5 linked regions of the Rubrivivax gelatinosus IL144 genome follow. The protein of the gene in region 1 interacts with the protein of each later gene in a pairwise test. Links are inferred from orthologs where the notes say so. Each region holds a gene or a part of one and is shown on either strand. Other genes may lie near its edges.

Region 1 (4,059 bases):
GCAAGTTCTCGGCGACGATCACCGCCAACAGCTCGCTGCCCGACCGCAGCCTCTACGGCGGCTACATCGTCCTGACGCCGACCAACGGCACCGCGCCGCTGCGCGTGCCCTACGCCGGCTTCAAGGGCGACTACCAGTCGACCGTGGTGCTGACGCCGACGGCCAACGGCTTCCCGTGGCTGGCGACGCTGGCCGGCGGCAGCTACACCAACCAGCCCTCGGGTGCGACGTTCACGATGGCCGACGGGAACATCCCGTACTTCCTCGTGCACTACGACCACCTGTCGCGCAAGGTGATCCTGGAAGCCTTCGAGGCCGACACCGGCAAGTCCTGGCACCGCGTGAGCATGGAGGAGTACGTCACCCGCAACTCGACGCCGGGCGGCTTCTTCACCTACTCCTGGGACGGCACGACCTTCCGCGGCAAGGGCGAGAACCCGAAGGCCTGGAAGACGGTGCCCAACGGCCGCTACGTCGTGAAGATCTCGGTGCTCAAGGCGCTGGGCGACGAGGGCATCGCGACCGACTGGGAGACCTGGACCTCGCCGGTGATCACGATCGCCCGCCCGCAATAAGCGGCGCGAGCCTGCACGAAGGGGCCCCTCGGGGCCCCTTTTTCATGTCCGCCGGAAATGGAAACGGGGCCCGCGGGCCCCGTCGTCGTCGCGGCGATGCCGGCCGTCAGGCCAGCTTGCCGTGGCAGCTCTTGTACTTCTTGCCGCTGCCGCAGGGGCAGGGATCGTTGCGGCCGACGCGCGGCACCTCGGCCACGGCCGTGGCGGCATCGGCTTCCTGCGAGACGCTGCCGTCCTCGTTGGGATGGGTGTAGGTCACGTTGCTGACCTGGCCGGCCTGCTCCTCGATCGCCTCGGCGGCTTCGCTGGCCTGGTCGCGCGACTGGATGCGCACCGTCATCAGCACGCGCGTGACTTCCATCTTCACGACGTCGAGCAGCTGGCTGAAGAGCTCGAAGGCCTCGCGCTTGTATTCCTGCTTCGGGTTCTTCTGGGCGTAGCCGCGCAGGTGGATGCCCTGGCGCAGGTAGTCCAGCGCCGCGAGGTGATCACGCCAGTGCGAGTCCATCGCCTGCAGCAGCACCATGCGCATGAAGGGCGTGAACTGTTCGCTGCCGACCAGGTCGATCTTGGCCTGGAACTGCGCGTCGGCGGCGGCGATGACCTTGTCGACGATCTCCTCGTCGGTGATGCTCTCGCTGCCCTCGACGATGCTCTTGAGCGGCAGCTCGAGCTGCCATTCCTCGGTCAGCACGCGTTCGAGCGCGGCCAGGTCCCACTGCTCTTCCAGGCTCTCGGCGGGCACGTAGGTGCGCACGACCTCGGTCATCGTCGCGCGGCGCAGGTTCGAGATCTGCTGGTCCAGCGACTCGGACTCGAGGATCTCGTTGCGCTGCTGGTAGATGACCTTGCGCTGGTCGTTGGAGACGTCGTCGTACTCGAGCAGCTGCTTGCGGATGTCGAAGTTGCGCGCCTCGACCTTGCGCTGCGCGCTCTCGATCGAGCGGTTGACGATGCCGGCCTCGATGGCCTCACCCTCGGGCATCTTCAGCCGGTCCATCACCGCGCGCACGCGGTCGCCGGCGAAGATGCGCATCAGCGGGTCGTCCAGGCTCAGGTAGAAGCGGCTGGAACCCGGGTCGCCTTGGCGGCCCGAACGGCCGCGCAGCTGGTTGTCGATGCGCCGGCTCTCGTGGCGCTCGGTGGCGACGATGCGCAGCCCGCCCAGCGACTTGACCTTCTCGTGCAGGCCCTGCCACTCGTCGGTGAGCTGCTGGGCGCGGGCCTTCTTCTCGTCCTCGGACAGCGCCGGGTCGGCTTCGAGGAACTGGATCTGCTTCTCGACGTTGCCGCCGAGCACGATGTCGGTGCCGCGGCCGGCCATGTTGGTCGCGATCGTCACCATCTTCGGCCGGCCGGCCTGGGCGACGATCTCGGCTTCCTTGGCGTGCTGCTTGGCGTTGAGCACCTGGTGCGGCAGATCGGCCTTCTTCAGCAGCTCGGAGATCAGCTCCGAGTTCTCGATCGAGGTCGTGCCGACCAGCACCGGCTGGCCGCGCTCGTAGCAGTCGCGGATGTCGGCGATGACGGCGTCGTACTTCTCCTTGGCCGTCTTGTAGATCAGGTCGTTCTCGTCCTGGCGGACGGTCGGCTTGTTCGGCGGAATGACCACCGTCTCGAGGCCGTAGATCTCCTGGAACTCGTAGGCCTCGGTGTCGGCCGTGCCCGTCATGCCCGACAGCTTGCCGTACATGCGGAAGTAGTTCTGGAAGGTGACCGAGGCCATCGTCTGGTTCTCGCTCTGGATCCGGACGCCTTCCTTGGCTTCCACGGCCTGGTGCAGGCCGTCGCTCCAGCGCCGGCCCGTCATCAGACGGCCGGTGAACTCGTCGACGATGACCACTTCGCCGTTCTGCACGACGTAGTGCTGGTCGCGGTTGTAGAGCTGGTGGGCCCGCAGCGCCGCGTAGACGTGGTGCATCAGCGCGATGTTGGCCGGGTCGTACAGGCTCGCGCCCGGGGCCAGCAGGCCGGCCTCGGCGAGGATCTGCTCGGCCTTCTCGTGGCCGGCTTCGGTCAGGAAGACCTGGTGCGCCTTCTCGTCGACGGTGAAGTCGCCCGGCTCGATGACGCCTTCGCCGGTGCGCGGATCGGCTTCGCCGATCTGCTTCTTCAGCTTCGGGATCACCGCGTCGACACTGACGTACAGCTCGGTGTGGTCCTCGGCCTGGCCGCTGATGATCAGCGGCGTGCGCGCCTCGTCGATGAGGATCGAGTCCACCTCGTCGACGATGGCGTAGTTCAGGCCGCGCGCGACGCGCTCGCGCACGTCGTAGACCATGTTGTCGCGCAGGTAGTCGAAGCCGAACTCGTTGTTCGTGCCGTAGGTGACGTCGGCGGCGAAGGCGGCCTGCTTCTCCTCGCGCGACAGGCCCGGCACGTTGACGCCGACGGTCAGCCCCAGGAAGCCGTAGAGCCGGCCCATCCATTCGGCGTCGCGGCGCGCGAGATAGTCGTTGACGGTGACCACGTGCACGCCCTTGCCCGGCAGCGCGTTCAGGTACACCGGCAGCGTGGCGACCAGCGTCTTGCCTTCGCCGGTGCGCATTTCGGCGATCTTGCCTTCGTGCAGCGCCATGCCGCCGATCAGCTGGACGTCGAAGTGGCGCATCTTCAGCACGCGCTTGCCGGCCTCGCGCACGACGGCGAAAGCCTCGGGCAGCAGGTCGTCGAGCGAGGTGCCCTGGGCCAGGCGCTGGCGGAACTCGTCGGTCTTGGCACGCAGCGCGGCGTCGTCGAGCTTCTGCAGCTGCGACTCCAGCGCGTTGATCTTGTCGACCGTGCGCCGGTAGCCCTTCAGCAGGCGTTCGTTGCGGCTGCCGAAAATCTGGGTCAGGATCTTGGGAAACATGAAGTCCGCGCTCGAGATGTGATGCGGTGCCGGCACCCCGCGATGCCGAAGGGCCGAGAGGGATCGGGCGATTCGCTCGGGGCGCTCGGGCGTCGCGCTGGCGCACGGACACGAAGCCGACGAGTTTAGCACCCGGTCATGGCGCGACATCGGCGCCCCCGCGCTCGCGCGGCCATAGGGCTAGACTGTCGTGATGGCCCCCCGCTCCCCTCTCGCCGGCACGCTCTCGTTCAGCGACGCGCTGAGCGGCCACGCGCCGCTGGCGGGGCTGCTGCAGCGGGCGCGCGAGTCGCGCGCGCGCTACGACGCGATCGCGCCGCTGCTGGCCGGCGGCCTGCGCACCGCGGTGCGGCCCGGGCCGCTCGATGAGGAAGGCTGGACGCTGCTGGCCGCGCACGGCGCAGCGGCGGCCAAGCTGCGCCAGCTGCTGCCGCGGCTGGACACGCGGCTGCGCAACGCCGGCTGGGCGCCGGTGGCGATCAAGGTGCGGGTGCTGCCGCCCGAGCCCGGCCTGCGGCGCTGAGCCACGGCCGCGCCAGGGGGCTGGTGCCGGCTGTCAGAGTCGAACTGACGACCTTCCGCTTACAAGGCGGGTGCTCTACCAACTGAGCTAAGCCGGCGCGAGCTGCGGAT
Region 2 (3,639 bases), 820 kb from region 1 along the record:
CGTGCAGATCTATTACGGCGACGAGAGCGCGCGCCCCGACGGCCCGGCGGCCTACGGCGACCCGCAGCAGTCGACGCGCTCGGACATGAACTGGGCCAGCCTGGACAGCGCGGCGCTGGCGCACTGGCGCAAGCTGGGCCAGTTCCGCGCCCGCCACGTGGCCGTCGCACGCGGCAAGCACTGGCAGATCGCCGCCCAGCCCTACACCTTCGCCCGCGTGCTGCCGGAAGACCGCATCGTCGCGGCCGTCGGCGCCCGCGGCACGGTGACGATCAGCGTCGCCGACGTCTTCGCCGACGGCACGCGCGTGCACGACGCCTACGGCGGCGGCAGCGCGACGGTGGCCGGCGGCAAGGTGACGCTGGACGCCGACCCGCGCGGCGTCGTGCTGCTCGAAGCGCTGAAGTGAACCAAGGAGGCCGCGGGTGGGCGGCCCGTTCGAACCCCACCGAAGGAGCAAAGATGAAACGACTCGCCTGGATCGCCGCGCTCGGTACCGCGGCCCTGCTCTCGGCCGGCCCGGCCGCCGCGCAGGACGCGGTCAAGGTCGCCGAGGTGCCCGCCGACACGATCTCGCTGCACTACTACCGTCCGGACGGCAGCTACGCCGGCTGGGGCGTGCACTTCTGGGAATCGTTCGAGAAGGTGCAGGACGGCAAGGTCGTCGGCCCGCGCGACAAGGCCGACATGCCGATCATGGGCATCAGCTGGGGCAACCCGATGAAGCCCACCGGCCAGGACGGCTTCGGCATGTACTGGCAGGTCAAGGCCAACGAGTTCCGCAACGGCAAGATCAACTACATCATCCACAAGGGCGACAACAAGGACTGCACCAAGGACTCGACCTGGATGCTGCCGCAGGGTCGCCAGGTGTTCATCAACGCCGGCGACTGCACCGCGTACTTCACGCTCGAAGAGGCGCTGAAGGCACGCAAGTGAGTTGAACGCCGCCCGGCCTCCAGCCGGGCACGACGCAAAAAAAGGCGCTCCGAGGAGCGCCTTTGTCGTAAAGGGACGAGTCGCGAACAGGGTGCCGGTCGCCCGGCACCCCGTCAGCCGATCACCACCAGGCTTCGATCTGGAAGCCGTAGGTCGTGCCGTTGGTGTCCGAGCCGAAGCGGCCCGTGCTGCCACCAGCCACACCACCCCACTGGTCACGCGCGGCGTCGTTCCACTTCGCGTGCGTGACGTACAGGCGCAGTTCCGGACGCGCCCAGAAGCCACGGCCGGCGACCAGCGTCGGGGCGATCGTGAACTTCGTCAGGTTCATCGTCTTCAGGTTGTCGGGCTTCACGCGGTCGTAGCCGAGTTCAGCCTGCAGCTTGAAGTAGTCGGTGAGGTGCCAGACCGGGCGCACGCCGATCGAGGTCCACGAATAGTTGTCCTTCGTGTCCTGGTGCATGATCTCGTACATGCCGCTGAACGACGGCGAGAACTCGACCACGCCCCAGTCCAGGATGCGCCAGGTCTTGTTGTCGTTGTCGGCGGTGTAGGACGGATAGCCGAGCACCAGGTTGCTCGCCGAGCCCTTGCCGTACTGCACGGCCAGCTTGTTGAAGCCGCCGAACATCGGGATCATGTGCTCGACCTGCAGGAACGAGCCGTTCTCCGCGGTCGCGCCATTGGTCGAGTCGGCACGGTTCAGCTCGATCGCGAAGTCCAGCGTGCCGGCCCCGCCCAGGCTGATGCCTTCGTAGCGGAAGTCGTGGCGGGTCATGCCACGGTCGGTGTCGGTGTTGCGCATCAGCGCGTACGAGAACTTGCCCGGGCCGGCCTGCACGTCCTCGATACCCGCGCCGTAGCCCGAGGTGTCGTGGTAGTAGAAGTCCGACATGTGGACGTCTTCGCGCTTGTAGTAGCGCTTGCCCGCCCAGACGCTGGCGCCATTGAGCATCGGCAGGCCCTTCACGCCGATCCAGTTCTGGCGCAGCGCCCAGTCGGCGCCGTCGTTCTTCAGGCTCTCGTAGTCCTGCTGCGTCGAGTACGCCTTGCTGTACGCGAACATCAGGTGGTAGTCGAACTTGACGCCGTCCTTGCCGTCGTAGAGGTTCTGGTCGAGCTGGGCTTCACCGTAGGTTTCGCACTCGTTGCCGAGACGGTACTTGGTGTAGGCGCCCGGGAGCGAGAAGCAGGTCTGGTCGCCGCCACCGCTGGTGACGCCGGAGCCGCTGCGGATGTAGCCATGGAACTCCAGCGCGCTCGCGCCGGTGCTGAACAGCGCGGCCGCAGCGGCCGCCGCCAGTGGAAGAAGTCGGGTGTGAAGGCGAGACATCGTTAACTCCTCGTTCGTGGTCTAGTGGTGAATGGGACGGGGAAATTCGGCGGGCGCCCGTCGTGCAAGCCCCGGCCCGAATCGCGACCGTCGTCCGGCGGTCGCGGCAGTGCCGTCATGCGCGGGGTCTCGCGGTCCCCCGGCCCGACGGGCGCTCGGCTGGCCACGGCGCGTGCTCATGCGGCGTGGCCTTGTGAAGTGGCGCGACGGCGCCGTGCCTCGATGGCGGCGGCGGCGCCGTACAGCGCGGCGTACGGCTCGACGATCAGCGCCGTCGGTACCGCTTCGAGGTAGGCACGAAAGCGCCCCTTGGCCTCGAAACGTTCACGGAAACGCGAGGCGAAGAAGAAGTCGGCGAAACGCGGCACGATGCCGCCGCCGATGAACACGCCACCGCGCGCGCCGAAGGTCAGCGCGACGTTGCCGGCGAAGCCGCCGAGCATCGCGCAGAAGCTGTCCAGCGTCGCGGCGCACAGCGCGTCCGAGCCGTCGGCGCCGCGCGTGCCGATCTCCTCGGCCGTCAGTTCGGCCGCGGCCTCGCCGCGCACGCGGGCGATGGCGCGGTACAGCGTCGGCAGACCGATGCCCGACAGCAGGCGTTCGGCCGACACGTGCTCGAACTCGCCGCGCACGACGCGCAGGACTTCGGCCTCGAAATCGTCGCCTGCCGCGAGCGTCGCGTGGCCGCCTTCGCCGGCGATCGCGCGCCAGCCGTGGGCCGTCTCGAGCAGGCCGCCGACGCCCAGCCCGGTGCCCGGGCCGAGCACGGCCAGCGTGCCGCGCGCCGCCGGCAGCGCGCCGTGGGCACGCAGCTGCTGCGGTGCCAGCCCCGGCAGCGACAGCGCCAGGGCCTCGAAGTCGTTGAGCATCAGCAGGCCGTCCAGACCCAGCGCCGCCTCGCTCTCGGCGCGCGAGAACGACCAGGCGCTGTTCGTCAGCTCGATGCGGTCCTGCCCGACCGGGGTGGCGACGGCGAACGCCGCCCAGTCGGGCGCCTGCCAGCCGGTGCCGGCGGCGGCCTGGCGCTCGGCCAAGTAGGCCCGCGCGGCCTCGACCGGGCCGGCGTAGTCGGCGCAGCGCACGCGGTGGATGTCGCGCGGCGGCGCACCGGCGCCGTCGACGAGCGCAAAACGCGCGTTCGTACCGCCGATGTCGGCCACCAGCCAGGGCCGCGGCACGGCACTGCCACCGAGGTTCACGACAATCCCTCCCCCGCCGTGCACGAGGAGGACCGGCCGGCGCTCTTGGCGACGATCGGGTGATGGTTCACGGGAGCCCTCCTCGACTCGAACCGGGCGCCGGGATCGGCGCCTTTGCGATGCACGGCAAACCCTTGCAAAGCATCGAAAAGGTAGCAAAACTACAAG
Region 3 (3,557 bases), 3.4 Mb from region 1 along the record:
TCGATGGACGACAAGCAGCTGCGCCGCGCCGGGCTGGACTACCACGAGTACGCACCGGTGCGCCGCCACGCGTCCTGGGACGCGCTGCTGGAGAGCGAGCGCCCCGACCCTGCGCGCATGTTCGCGTTCACGACACGCGGCTCGCACCCGTTGGCCGAGCAGCGCTGGCAAGCCGGCGACTGGCTGGTCTTCGGCGCCGAGAGCGCCGGCCTGCCGGCCGAGCTGCTGGCACGGTTCCCCGATTCGCAGCGCGTGCGCCTGCCGATGCGCGCCGGCCAGCGCAGCCTGAACCTCAGCAACGCGGTGGCCGTCGCGGTCTTCGACGCCTGGCGCCAGAACGGATACGACGGCGCCGCATAGCCGTCCGCGCAGGCCGCGGCGGACCCGCAGCGCATCGGACGTCATACAAACTGGAGCCTCCCTCACGGAGGGAGGCTGGAGGGTGCGCTCGAACGAGCTGGAGCACCCTCTCGGAGGGGGCTCGGGGGAGCCGTGTGGTCAACAGCCGAAGGCTACTCGGCCTTCGACTGGCGGCCCATCAGCCGCCGCAGCGCGGTCTCGGGCGAAACACGGCCTTCGAGCACCTCGACGACGGCTTCGGTGATCGGCATCTCGACGCCCAGCGCACGCGCGCGCTGCAGCACCGTGGCAGCGCTGTAGACGCCTTCGGAGACGTGGCCGAGCTCGGCCAGGATGTCGGGCAGCGCCTTGCCGGCGGCCAGCGCCAGGCCGACCTTGCGGTTGCGTGACAGGTCGCCGGTGGCGGTGAGCACCAGGTCGCCCAGCCCCGACAGGCCCATGAAAGTGGCCGCCTGGCCGCCCAGCGCGACGCCCAGCCGCGTCATCTCGGCCAGCCCGCGCGTGACCAGCGCGGCGCGGGCGTTGAGCCCGGTGGCGGCCAGGCCGTCGCCGATGCCGGTGGCGATCGCGAGCACGTTCTTCACCGCGCCGCCGACCTCGACGCCGACGATGTCGCGCGCCGTGTAGACGCGCAGGCTCTCGCTGTGGAAGGCCTCGACGGCGGCCGCGGCCAGGGCGTCGGACTCGCTGGCGGCGACCAGCGCCGTCGGCTGGCCACGCAGCACCTCGAGCGCGAAGCTCGGGCCCGACAGCACGCCGCCGGCGGCGCCGGGGCGCAGTTCGCGCGCGATCTCGTGGCCGAGCAGGCCGGTGCCGCTCTCGAAACCTTTGCAGGCCCAGAGCGCCGGGCGCTCGTCGGGCAGCGAGCCCAGGTGTTCGCGCAGCCCGGCCATCGGCGTCGCGACGACCAGCAGGCCGCCTTCGCAGTGGGCGAGCGCGGCGTCGCGGTCGGCGCTGACGCGCAGGCCGGCGGGCAGCGGCTCGTCGCCGAGGTAGCGGGTGTTGCGGCCGGTGGCCGCGATCTCGGCGGCCTGGGCGGCGTCACGGGTCCACAGCAGGACCTCGTGGCGCGGCGCGGCCGCGGCGGCGAGCGCCGTGCCCCAGGCACCGGCGCCGAGGACGGCGATCTTCATCGTGTCGGCAGCGCGGGGCGGGGCCGCGAAGGCCCCGCGAAGGCGATCAGTTCGCCGAGGTGATGATCGGCGAGCCGCCGTTGGCCTGGGCGGCCTCGGCCTGCATGCGGGCCTCGAACATGGCCTGGAAGTTGACCTCGTTCAGCAGGATCGGCGGGAAGCCGGCGCGCGTGCAGACGTCCGAGACGATGGCGCGCAGGTAGGGGTAGACCATCTGCGGGCAGACGATGCTCAGGATGCCCTGCATCTGGTCTTCCGGGATGTTGCGGATCTCGAAGATGCCGGCCTGCTTGGCCTCGACGAGGAACAGCGTCTTGTCGGCGACCTTGGTCGTGACGGTGGCGGTGACGGTGACCTCGAAGATGCCGTCGGCGACGACCTCGGCGGCCATCGCGAGATTGATCTCGACCGCCGGCTGCTGCTGCTCGAGCAGGATCTGCGGCGAGTTCGGCTGCTCCAGCGACAGGTCCTTCAGGTACATGCGCTGGATCTGGAAAACGGGGGTCGCGTCGGCCATGGTGGTTCCGTGTTGGGAGGTGGCCGCCCGGGTTCGGGCGGCAGCGGCCGGCGATTATGGACCACCCCACCGGGGCCTCCGCCCCGGGTGCGTCAGCCCGCGAGCAGGGGGGCGAGGCCGCCGCGCTGGTCCAGCGCGACGAGGTCGTCGCAGCCGCCGACGTGGGTCTCGCCGATGAAGATCTGCGGCACGGTGCGGCGTCCGGTGAGCGCAATCATCGCGTCGCGCTGCTTCGGGTCCTGGTCGACGCGGATCTCTTCGATCGCCGCGACGCCGCGCTGCTTGAGCAGCGCCTTGGCGCGCAGGCAGTAGGGGCAGACCTGGGTCGTGTACATCCGGACGGGGCTCATGCACTTTCCTCGCCCGCACGAAGACAGCAGGCTCGGAGCGAATTGTCCGGCGTATGACAAGACCCAGAAGCGCGCGGGGCGTGCCGCGCGCCGGGCTCAGGCGCCCTTGGGTTCCTGCGGCGGGGTCTGCGGCTCGACCGCCGGGACCTCGGCCACGGTCGGTGCCGGCTCGGCCACCGGGGTGACCGGAGCCACCGGAGCGGCCGGCGCCTCGGCTGCCGGCGCCGGCAGCGGCTTGGCTTCCGCCTTGGCGGCCCTGGCCTTCTTCTCGGTCTTTTCAGCGTTCTCGGGCTTGTCGCCCTTGGCGCCGCTTTCCATCGGCAGGTTGGCTTCGCGCCAGGCGGCGTTGCCGCCGGCCACCGCGACGGCCTTCTCGTAACCCGCCTTCTGCAGCTGCGCCGCGGCGCGGCCGGCACGCGCGCCCGAGGCGCACAGCAGCACGATCGGCAGCGTCTTGTTGCCCGGCAGGCCCTTGGCGTCGGCCAGCGTGGCGAGCGGGATGTTGCGCGCGCCGACGGCGTGGCCCTTCTCGTACTCGGCCGGCTCGCAGACGTCGATCAGCACGCCCTTCTCGCGGTTGATGAGTCGCACCGCCTCGGCAGGCGGCACACCGCGGCCGGCGCCGCCTTGGATCGTCTGCCACACGAGCAGGCCGCCCGAGAGGGCAGCCATGAAGACGAGCATCCAGTTTTCGATGAGGAAGTTCAAGGCGTCGGGATCAAAGGCGGCAGAGGGCGCGAATTATAGAATTCGGCCCATGCACAAGCTCGTCCTGATCCGTCACGGGGAATCCACCTGGAACCTCGAGAACCGCTTCACCGGCTGGACCGACGTCCCGCTGACCGAAACCGGCGTCGCCCAGGCGCGCGAAGCGGGCCGTCTGCTGAAGGCCGCCGGCTACGAGTTCGACGTCGCCTACACCTCGGTGCTGAAGCGTGCCATCTGGACGCTCTGGCACTGCCTGGACGAGATGGAGCGCACCTGGCTGCCGGTCGTCAAGGACTGGCGCCTGAACGAACGCCACTACGGCGCGCTGCAAGGCCTGAACAAGGGCGACATGGCCAAGCAGTACGGTGACCAGCAGGTGCTGATCTGGCGCCGCAGCTACGACACGCCGCCGCCGGTGCTCGACGCCGCCGACCCGCGTGGCCAGCGCCAGGACCCGCGTTACGCCAAGCTGGCGCCCGAGCAGGTGCC
Region 4 (3,695 bases), 3.1 Mb from region 1 along the record:
TGAAGATCGTGTTGTCCTTGATCAGCCGGCGCAGCTTGCCGCCGTAGGAGGCCGAGGGCCCGGCGTCGCGTGCGCCGGTGCCGGTGGACGTCGGCGAGCCGGTGCCGGTGCCGCCGAGCGAGTTCTGCATGCGCTTCAGCTGGTCGTCGCGCAGCTTGGCCAGGCGCTGGGCCTCGGCCTTCTGGTCGGCGGCTTTCTGCGCATCGGCCTTCTTCTTCGCGTCGGCTTCGGCCTTGGCCTTCTTGTCGGCCTCTTCCTTCTCGCGCGCCTTCTTGTCGGCTTCTTCCTTTTCGCGTGCCTTCTTCTCGGCGGCCTTCTTCTCTGCCGCCTGCTTCTCGGCGAGTTCGCGCTTCTCGCGCTCCTCTTCCTTTTTGCGGCGTTCGGCGCGTTCGATCGCGATCTGCGCGTCGCGGTCGGGCGCGGCCTGCGGCGGCGCCGGCTTGGGCTCCGGCGCGGGCTTGGGTTCGGGCTTCGGTTCGGGTGCCGGGGCCGGCGGCTCGGGCGCGGGCGGCGGCGCGGCGGTCTCGGGCACGGCGGCCCAGAGCTCGGCGCTGACCGTCTCGGGTTCGGCCGAGTGCCAGTCGACGGCGACCGTCAGGCCGACGATCAGCAGCAGGTGAACGAGCAGCGCCAGCCCGGCGCCGGTCAGCAGGCTGTCGGCCGGGCGGGGCTGCAGCGCGTCATGCGCCACGGGCTCAGGCTCCCTGCTTGACCGAGAGGCCGACGCGCTGCACGCCGGCGCGCTGCAGCGTGTCCATCACGCGCACGACGCTCTCGTACTTGACGTTGCGGTCGGCGCTGATGACGACCGGCACCTCGGCCTTGCCGTCCTGCGCCTCGCGCACGCGGGCCACGAGCTGCGGCAGCTTGACCGCCTCGGGCTCGCCGGCCTTGCTGCCGTCGATCAGGCGCAGCTTCAGCGTCTCGTCGCTGCCGACGACGATCTCGACCACCGCGCTCGGCCGCTGCTGCGACTTGCCGACCGAGGGCAGGTCGACGACGCCGGTGGTGATCAGCGGCGCGGTGACCATGAAGATGATCAGCAGCACCAGCATCACGTCGATGAACGGGACCATGTTGATCTCGTTGACCGATCGGCGGCGGCCGCGGCCGCCGCGGGAAGCCACGGCAGGCATCTCAGACGCTCCCGGCCGGGCCCGACGCGTTGCGCTGCAGGATGTTCGAGAACTCCTCGATGAAGGTCTCGAACTGGATCGCGATGCGGTCGATGTCGCGCGCGAAGCGGTTGTAGGCGATGACCGCCGGGATCGCCGCGAACAGGCCGATCGCGGTGGCCACCAGCGCCTCGGCGATGCCCGGCGCGACGGTGGCCAGCGTCACCTGCTGCAGGTTGGACAGGCCGACGAAGGCATGCATGATCCCCCAGACGGTGCCGAACAGGCCGACGTAGGGCGAGACCGAGCCGACCGAGGCGAGGAAGCTGAGGTGGCTCTCGATCGCATCGAGCTCGCGCTGGAAGCTGGCGCGCATCGCGCGGCGTGCGCCGTCGAGCTGGGCGCCGGCGTCCAGGCGGCGTTCGCGCAGCTTCAGGAACTCGCGCATGCCGCTGGCGAAGATGCGTTCGATCGGCGCCGCGTCGGTCTTGTTCGTGGCCGCCTGGTTCAGCTCGGTCAGGCTGCGGCCCGACCAGAACTCGCGTTCGAAGGCTTCGTTGCGGCTGCGCACGGTGCGCAGGCCGAAGAGCTTGCCGAAGATGACGGTCCAGCTGGCCAGAGAGACCAGCGCCAGGCCGGCCATCACGAGCTGCACGACGGCGCTCGCCTGCAGCACGAGGGAGACGATCGAAAGATCCTGGTTCATCGGAGGGCGTCGAAGATCTGGAGCGGGATGCGCACGGGGCGGAAGGTCGCGGCGTCGACGCAGCCGACACGGACCTCGGCTTCGGCCAGCAGCTCCTCGCCGCGCCAGGCCTGCTGGGCGAAGACGAGCGAGGCGCGGCAGAGCTCGCGCACGCTGGCGGTGACGACGATCTCGTCGTCCAGCCGCGCCGGGCGGCGGTAGGAGACGGTGGCGTCGGCGACGACGAAAACGGTGCCGGTGGCGACGCGCCCGGCTTCCTGGCCGATGCCCAGCGAGCGCAGCCACTCGGTGCGGGCACGCTCGAAGAACTTCAGGTAGTTCGCGTAGTAGACGACGCCGCCGGCGTCGGTGTCTTCCCAGTAGACGCGGACGCGGTGGCGGAAAGCGGCGGTCTCGGACATCGGCGGGCGATTATGCGGCAGCGCAGCAACGGCCCCCGGGCCGGCGGGGCTGCCGCGGGCTCATCGGAGTTCGCGCGCCAGGCGCGCGATCGCGGCTTCGAGCTGGGCCATCGAGTTGGCGAAGGACAGGCGCAGGTAGCGCTCGGCGGCGGCCGGGCCGAAGTCGCGGCCCGGCGTCATCGCGACGTGGGCACGCTCCATCATCTGCATGCAGAAGTCCCAGCTGCTGGGCGAATAGCGCGAGCAGTCGGCCCAGGCGTAGAACGCGCCGTCGGGCACGACCGGCACCGCGAGGCCCAGCTTCTGCAACTCGGGCACGATGAAGTCGCGGCGGCGGCGGAACTCCTCGCGCCGGCGTTCGTATTCGTCGATGGCCTCGGGCTCGAAACAGGCCAGCGCGGCGTGCTGGGCCACCGTCGAGGGGCAGATGAAGAGGTTCTGCGCCAGCTTCTCGACCGCGCCGACCAGCGCCGTCGGCAGCACCACCCAGCCGACGCGCCAGCCGGTCATGCTGAAGTACTTGGAGAAGCTGTTGATCGAGACGATGTCCTCGCCCAGCGCCAGCGCCGTGTGGCCGAAGGCCTCGTCGTAGCCCAGGCCGAGGTAGATCTCGTCGACGATCGTGACGCCGCCGCGTTCGCGCACGGTCTCGGCGATGGCGGCCATCTCGGCCGGCGCGATCGAGGTGCCGGTCGGGTTGCTCGGCGAGGCCAGCAGCACGCCGCGCGTGGCCGGCGTCCAGTGCGCGGCCACCGAGCCGGCGTCGAGCTGGAAACGCGCCGCGGGCACCGCCGGCACCAGCCGCGCCGTGCCGCCGGCGGCGGCGACGAAATGGCGGTTGCAGGGGTAGCTCGGGTCCGGCATCAGCACCTCGTCGCCGGCCTCGAACAAGGCCAGGCAGACGAGCTGAAGCGCCGCCGACGCGCCGGCGGTGACGGCGATGCGCGCCGGGTCGACGTCGACGCCCCAGCGTGTGCGGTACCAGCCGGCGATGCGTTCGCGCAGCGCGGGCAGGCCCAGCGCCGGCGTGTACTGCGTGCGGCCGGCGGCCAGGCAGGCCTCGGCGGCGCGCTGCACGCCCGGCGGCGCCGTGAAGTCGGGTTCGCCGATGTTCAGGTAGATCATCGGCTCGCCGCCGCGTGCGGGGTCGCAGGCGGGGCTGGCGGCGATGCGGTCGGCCGCCTTGGCGCATTCCATGACGTAGAACGGGTCGATGCGTGCGACCCGGCTGGCGACGCGCATCAGGCCCCCTGGGCGCGGCGCTGCGCGACCTCGGCCGGGCGCAGGTCGCCGGCCGCCTTGTCGAGCACGCCGTTGACGTACTTGTGGCCGTCGGTGCCGCCGAAGCTCTTGGCGAGCTCGACGGCTTCGTTGATCGCGACGCGGTACGGCACTTCCATGCAGTGCGTCAGCTCGTAGGCGCCGATCATCAGCACCGCGTGCTCGACCGGCGAGAGCTGGTTGGTGCGGCGG
Region 5 (3,535 bases), 500 kb from region 1 along the record:
CGGATCTCGCGGCCGCGGGGCTGGCGATCGGTGACGCGGTGTGCGCGCTGGTCGCCGGCGGCGGTTATGCCGAGCAGTGCGTCGCTCCGGCGGTGCAGTGTCTGCCGCTGCCGCGCGGGCTGACGATGGTCGAGGCGGCGAGCCTGCCCGAGACCTTCTTCACCGTCTGGCAGAACGTGTTCGCCATCGCGCGCCTGGCGCGCGGCGAGACGCTGCTGGTGCAAGGCGGCACTAGCGGCATCGGCGTCACCGCGATCCAGCTCGCCAAGGCCTTCGGCGCCCAGGTGATCGTCACCGCCGGCAGCGACGACAAGTGCGCGGCCGCGCTGGCGGTCGGCGCCGACCACGCGGTCAACTACCGCATGCAGGACTTCGTCGCCGAGGCCAAGCGCCTGACCGACGGGCGCGGCGTCGACGTCGTGCTCGACATGGTCGCCGGCGACTACGTCGCGCGCGAGGTCAAGTGCCTGGCGGTCGACGGCCGCCTGGCGATCATCGCGGTGCAAGGCGGCACGGCCAGCAGCTTCGACGCCGGCGCGGTGCTGCGCAAGCGCATCGCGATCACCGGCTCGACGCTGCGTGCGCGCAGCGTGGACTACAAAGCCGGCTTGGCGCGCGCGCTGCGCGAGCAGGTCTGGCCCTTGCTGGAGACCGGCGCCGTCAAGCCGGTCGTGCACCGCGTGTTCCCGGCGGCCGAGGCGGCCGCGGCGCACGCGCTGATGGAATCCGGTTCGCACGTCGGCAAGATCGTGCTGACCTGGTGAACCCCTTCTCGAGGACTCACAAGATGCGACGCAAGCTCGTGGTGGGCAACTGGAAGATGCATGGCAGCCGCCCGGCCAATGCCGAGCTGCTGGCCGCGCTGATCGCCGGCCGTCCTTACGCCGCCGACGTGGCGGTCTGCGTGCCCAACGTGTTCCTGTCCGAGACCGCGGCGACGCTGGCCGGCAGCGAGCTGCGCTGGGGTGCGCAGGACGTCTCCGAGCACGAGCAGGGCGCCTACACCGGCGAGGTGTCGGCGGCGATGCTGGCCGAATGCGGCTGCCGCTACGCCATCGTCGGCCACTCGGAGCGCCGTGCCTACCACGCCGAGAGCGACGCCGTCGTCGCGCGCAAGGCGCAGGCGGCGCTGGCGCGCGGCGTGACGCCGATCGTCTGCGTCGGCGAGACGCTGGAGCAGCGCGACGCCGGCGAGACCGAAGCGGTCGTCAAGCGCCAGCTTTCGGCGGTGATCCACCAGCTGGCGCACTGCGCCAGCGAGATCGTCGTCGCCTACGAGCCCGTCTGGGCCATCGGCACCGGCCGCACCGCGACGCCCGAACAGGCGCAGGCGGTGCATGCCGTGCTGCGCGCGCAGCTGCACGCGGCCACCGGTCGCGGGCACACGATGCGCATCCTCTACGGCGGCAGCGTCAAGGCGGACAACGCCGCGACGCTGTTCGCGCAACCCGACATCGACGGCGGGCTGATCGGCGGTGCTTCGCTGAAGGCTGCCGACTTCATCGCGATCTGCCGCGCCGCGGCCTGAGCTTTTCCCCGGAGTTTGTTCCCATGCACATCTGGATGAACCTCATCCTCGTCCTGCAGATCCTGTCGGCGCTGGCGATGATCGGCCTCGTGCTGATCCAGCACGGCAAGGGCGCCGACATGGGCGCCTCGTTCGGCGGCGGGTCCTCCGGCAGCCTGTTCGGCGCCACCGGCAGCGCGAACTTCCTGTCGCGTTCGACCGCGGCCTGCGCGACGCTCTTCTTCTGCTGCACGCTGGCCCTGGCCTTCATGTCCAACAGCGTGCGCGGCCCGTCCACGGACGGCGGCAGCGTGCTCGACCGCGCGGCCCCGGTCGCCCCGGCGGCGCCCAGCGCGCCGGCCACCGGTGTCATTCCCGGCACGCAGCCGCTGGCCCCGGCGACGCCGGCCTCCGGCGCGACCGGCGCGAATTGAGCGCGACTGAATCGTCTGTAAGGGTTTCCAAGAAATAAACTAGAAGTCGATATAGAATGCTTCTTTGTCCGGTGAGCGACCCTCATGCCAACCGGACAGTAAGCGCCAGGGTTTGACGTCTTGCCGACGTGGTGAAATTGGTAGACACGCTATCTTGAGGGGGTAGTGGCGAAAGCTGTGCGAGTTCGAGTCTCGCCGTCGGCACCAAAGACCGAGTGACGTGTTGTCCGGAGGTGGTCCAAGCATCCGGCAACGCCGTTCAAAGGAGTGATCCGAATGAACGGTAAAGCGCGCCCAGCGGGCAGCCTGTGTAGGCTGTTCGAGGCGCGTTTTTTTTCGACCTGACAGAACCTGACGGGACTCTGACAAGGATCAAGAAAACATGGACATCCAGGCCTACCTCCCCGTCATCCTGTTCGTGCTCGTCGGCCTCGCTGTCGGCGTCGCGCCGCAGGTTCTCGGCTTCATCTTCGGCCCCAACCGGCCGGACGTCGAGAAGAACAGCCCGTACGAATGCGGCTTCGAGGCCTTCGAGGACGCGCGCATGAAGTTCGACGTGCGCTACTACCTCGTCGCCATCCTGTTCATCCTCTTCGATCTCGAGATCGCCTTCCTCTTCCCCTGGGCCGTGGCCCTGCGCGACATCGGCGCGACGGGGTTCTGGGCGATGATGCTGTTCCTCGGCATCCTCGTCGTCGGTTTCGTCTACGAGTGGAAGAAGGGCGCGCTGGACTGGGACTGACCCCGCCGGCTGGGAGACAAGCTATGGGAATCGAAGGCGTCATCAAGGAAGGCTTCGTCACCACCTCGGTGGACAAGCTGATCAACTGGTCCAAGACCGGATCGCTGTGGCCGATGACCTTCGGCCTGGCCTGCTGTGCGATCGAGATGATGCACGCCGGCGCGGCGCGCTACGACATCGACCGCTTCGGGATGCTGTTCCGCCCGAGCCCGCGGCAGAGCGACCTGATGATCGTCGCCGGCACGCTGTGCAACAAGATGGCACCGGCGCTGCGCAAGGTCTACGACCAGATGGCCGAACCGCGCTGGGTGCTGAGCATGGGCTCGTGCGCCAACGGCGGCGGCTACTACCACTACAGCTACTCCGTCGTGCGCGGCTGCGACCGCATCGTGCCGGTGGACGTCTACGTGCCGGGCTGTCCGCCGACGGCCGAGGCGCTGCTGTACGGGATCCTGCAGCTGCAGAGCAAGATCCGACGCGAAAACACCATCGCGCGCTGACCGCGCGATCAGCACGATGAGCACCCGACTCGACCTCCTGCAGAGCGCCCTCGAAAGCGCACTGGCCGGCAAGATCCGCACGTCCGTGCGCGCGCTCGGCGAGATCACCATCACCGTCGGCGCCGCCGACTACCTCGAGGTCGCGCGCACGCTGCGCGACACGCCCGAACTGCGCTTCGAGCAGCTCGTCGACCTGTGCGGCGTCGACTACTCGGAGTACCGCAACCAGCCCTGGGACGGCCCGCGCTTCTGCGTCGTGTCGCACCTGCTGTCGCTGACCCACAACTGGCGCCTGCGGCTGAAGGTCTTCTGCCCCGACGACGACCTGCCGGTGCTGCCCTCGGTCAACGAC

Evidence for each region.
Region 2: the proteins of secA (region 1) and RGE_RS01255 interact in binary tests that used the Escherichia coli proteins (3 or more experiments, as listed by UniProt). The link is inferred for Rubrivivax gelatinosus IL144 from one-to-one orthologs.
Region 3: the proteins of secA (region 1) and secB interact in binary tests that used the Escherichia coli proteins (3 or more experiments, as listed by UniProt). The link is inferred for Rubrivivax gelatinosus IL144 from one-to-one orthologs.
Region 4: the proteins of secA (region 1) and ybgC interact in binary tests that used the Escherichia coli proteins (3 or more experiments, as listed by UniProt). The link is inferred for Rubrivivax gelatinosus IL144 from one-to-one orthologs.
Region 5: the proteins of secA (region 1) and secG interact in binary tests that used the Escherichia coli proteins (3 or more experiments, as listed by UniProt). The link is inferred for Rubrivivax gelatinosus IL144 from one-to-one orthologs.

Annotation. Positions count from the first base shown.
Region 1 is NC_017075.1:1,090,877-1,094,935, reverse strand. The notes cover bases 482-3,772. They hold secA (preprotein translocase subunit SecA), read right to left. Parts: upstream 3,427-3,772; coding sequence 682-3,426; downstream 482-681. Other genes in these bases: RGE_RS05160 (hypothetical protein), read left to right, coding at 3,620-3,772; RGE_RS24895 (S8 family serine peptidase), read left to right, coding at 482-575. In the rest of the region: more of RGE_RS24895, read left to right, coding at 1-481; more of RGE_RS05160, read left to right, coding at 3,773-3,949. UniProt on the Escherichia coli protein: Required for protein export, interacts with the SecYEG preprotein conducting channel.
Region 2 is NC_017075.1:269,118-272,756, reverse strand. The notes cover bases 167-3,037. They hold RGE_RS01255 (maltoporin), read right to left. Parts: upstream 2,273-3,037; coding sequence 1,061-2,272; downstream 167-1,060. Other genes in these bases: glk (glucokinase), read right to left, coding at 2,449-3,037; RGE_RS01260 (pullulanase-associated domain-containing protein), read left to right, coding at 463-939; RGE_RS01265 (alpha-amylase family glycosyl hydrolase), read left to right, coding at 167-409. In the rest of the region: more of RGE_RS01265, read left to right, coding at 1-166; more of glk, read right to left, coding at 3,038-3,471.
Region 3 is NC_017075.1:4,494,043-4,497,599, forward strand. The notes cover bases 276-3,064. They hold secB (protein-export chaperone SecB), read right to left. Parts: upstream 2,011-3,064; coding sequence 1,540-2,010; downstream 276-1,539. Other genes in these bases: trmL (tRNA (uridine(34)/cytosine(34)/5-carboxymethylaminomethyluridine(34)-2'-O)-methyltransferase TrmL), read left to right, coding at 276-360; RGE_RS20425 (NAD(P)H-dependent glycerol-3-phosphate dehydrogenase), read right to left, coding at 513-1,493; grxC (glutaredoxin 3), read right to left, coding at 2,103-2,360; RGE_RS20440 (rhodanese-like domain-containing protein), read right to left, coding at 2,457-3,064. Outside these bases: more of trmL, read left to right, coding at 1-275; more of RGE_RS20440, read right to left, coding at 3,065-3,068; gpmA (2,3-diphosphoglycerate-dependent phosphoglycerate mutase), read left to right, coding at 3,118-3,557. UniProt on the Escherichia coli protein: One of the proteins required for the normal export of some preproteins out of the cell cytoplasm. It is a molecular chaperone that binds to a subset of precursor proteins, maintaining them in a translocation-competent state.
Region 4 is NC_017075.1:4,193,576-4,197,270, reverse strand. The notes cover bases 521-3,447. They hold ybgC (tol-pal system-associated acyl-CoA thioesterase), read right to left. Parts: upstream 2,223-3,447; coding sequence 1,818-2,222; downstream 521-1,817. Other genes in these bases: RGE_RS19080 (pyridoxal phosphate-dependent aminotransferase), read right to left, coding at 2,283-3,447; tolQ (protein TolQ), read right to left, coding at 1,138-1,821; RGE_RS19095 (ExbD/TolR family protein), read right to left, coding at 696-1,136; tolA (cell envelope integrity protein TolA), read right to left, coding at 521-691. Outside these bases: more of tolA, read right to left, coding at 1-520; more of RGE_RS19080, read right to left, coding at 3,448-3,464; transcription antitermination factor NusB, read right to left, coding at 3,464-3,695.
Region 5 is NC_017075.1:1,594,949-1,598,483, forward strand. The notes cover bases 480-3,246. They hold secG (preprotein translocase subunit SecG), read left to right. Parts: upstream 480-1,551; coding sequence 1,552-1,941; downstream 1,942-3,246. Other genes in these bases: RGE_RS07635 (NAD(P)H-quinone oxidoreductase), read left to right, coding at 480-764; tpiA (triose-phosphate isomerase), read left to right, coding at 788-1,528; RGE_RS07655 (NADH-quinone oxidoreductase subunit A), read left to right, coding at 2,324-2,683; RGE_RS07660 (NuoB/complex I 20 kDa subunit family protein), read left to right, coding at 2,707-3,183; RGE_RS07665 (NADH-quinone oxidoreductase subunit C), read left to right, coding at 3,200-3,246. In the rest of the region: more of RGE_RS07635, read left to right, coding at 1-479; more of RGE_RS07665, read left to right, coding at 3,247-3,535. UniProt on the Escherichia coli protein: Subunit of the protein translocation channel SecYEG. Overexpression of some hybrid proteins has been thought to jam the protein secretion apparatus resulting in cell death; while this may be true it also results in FtsH-mediated degradation of SecY.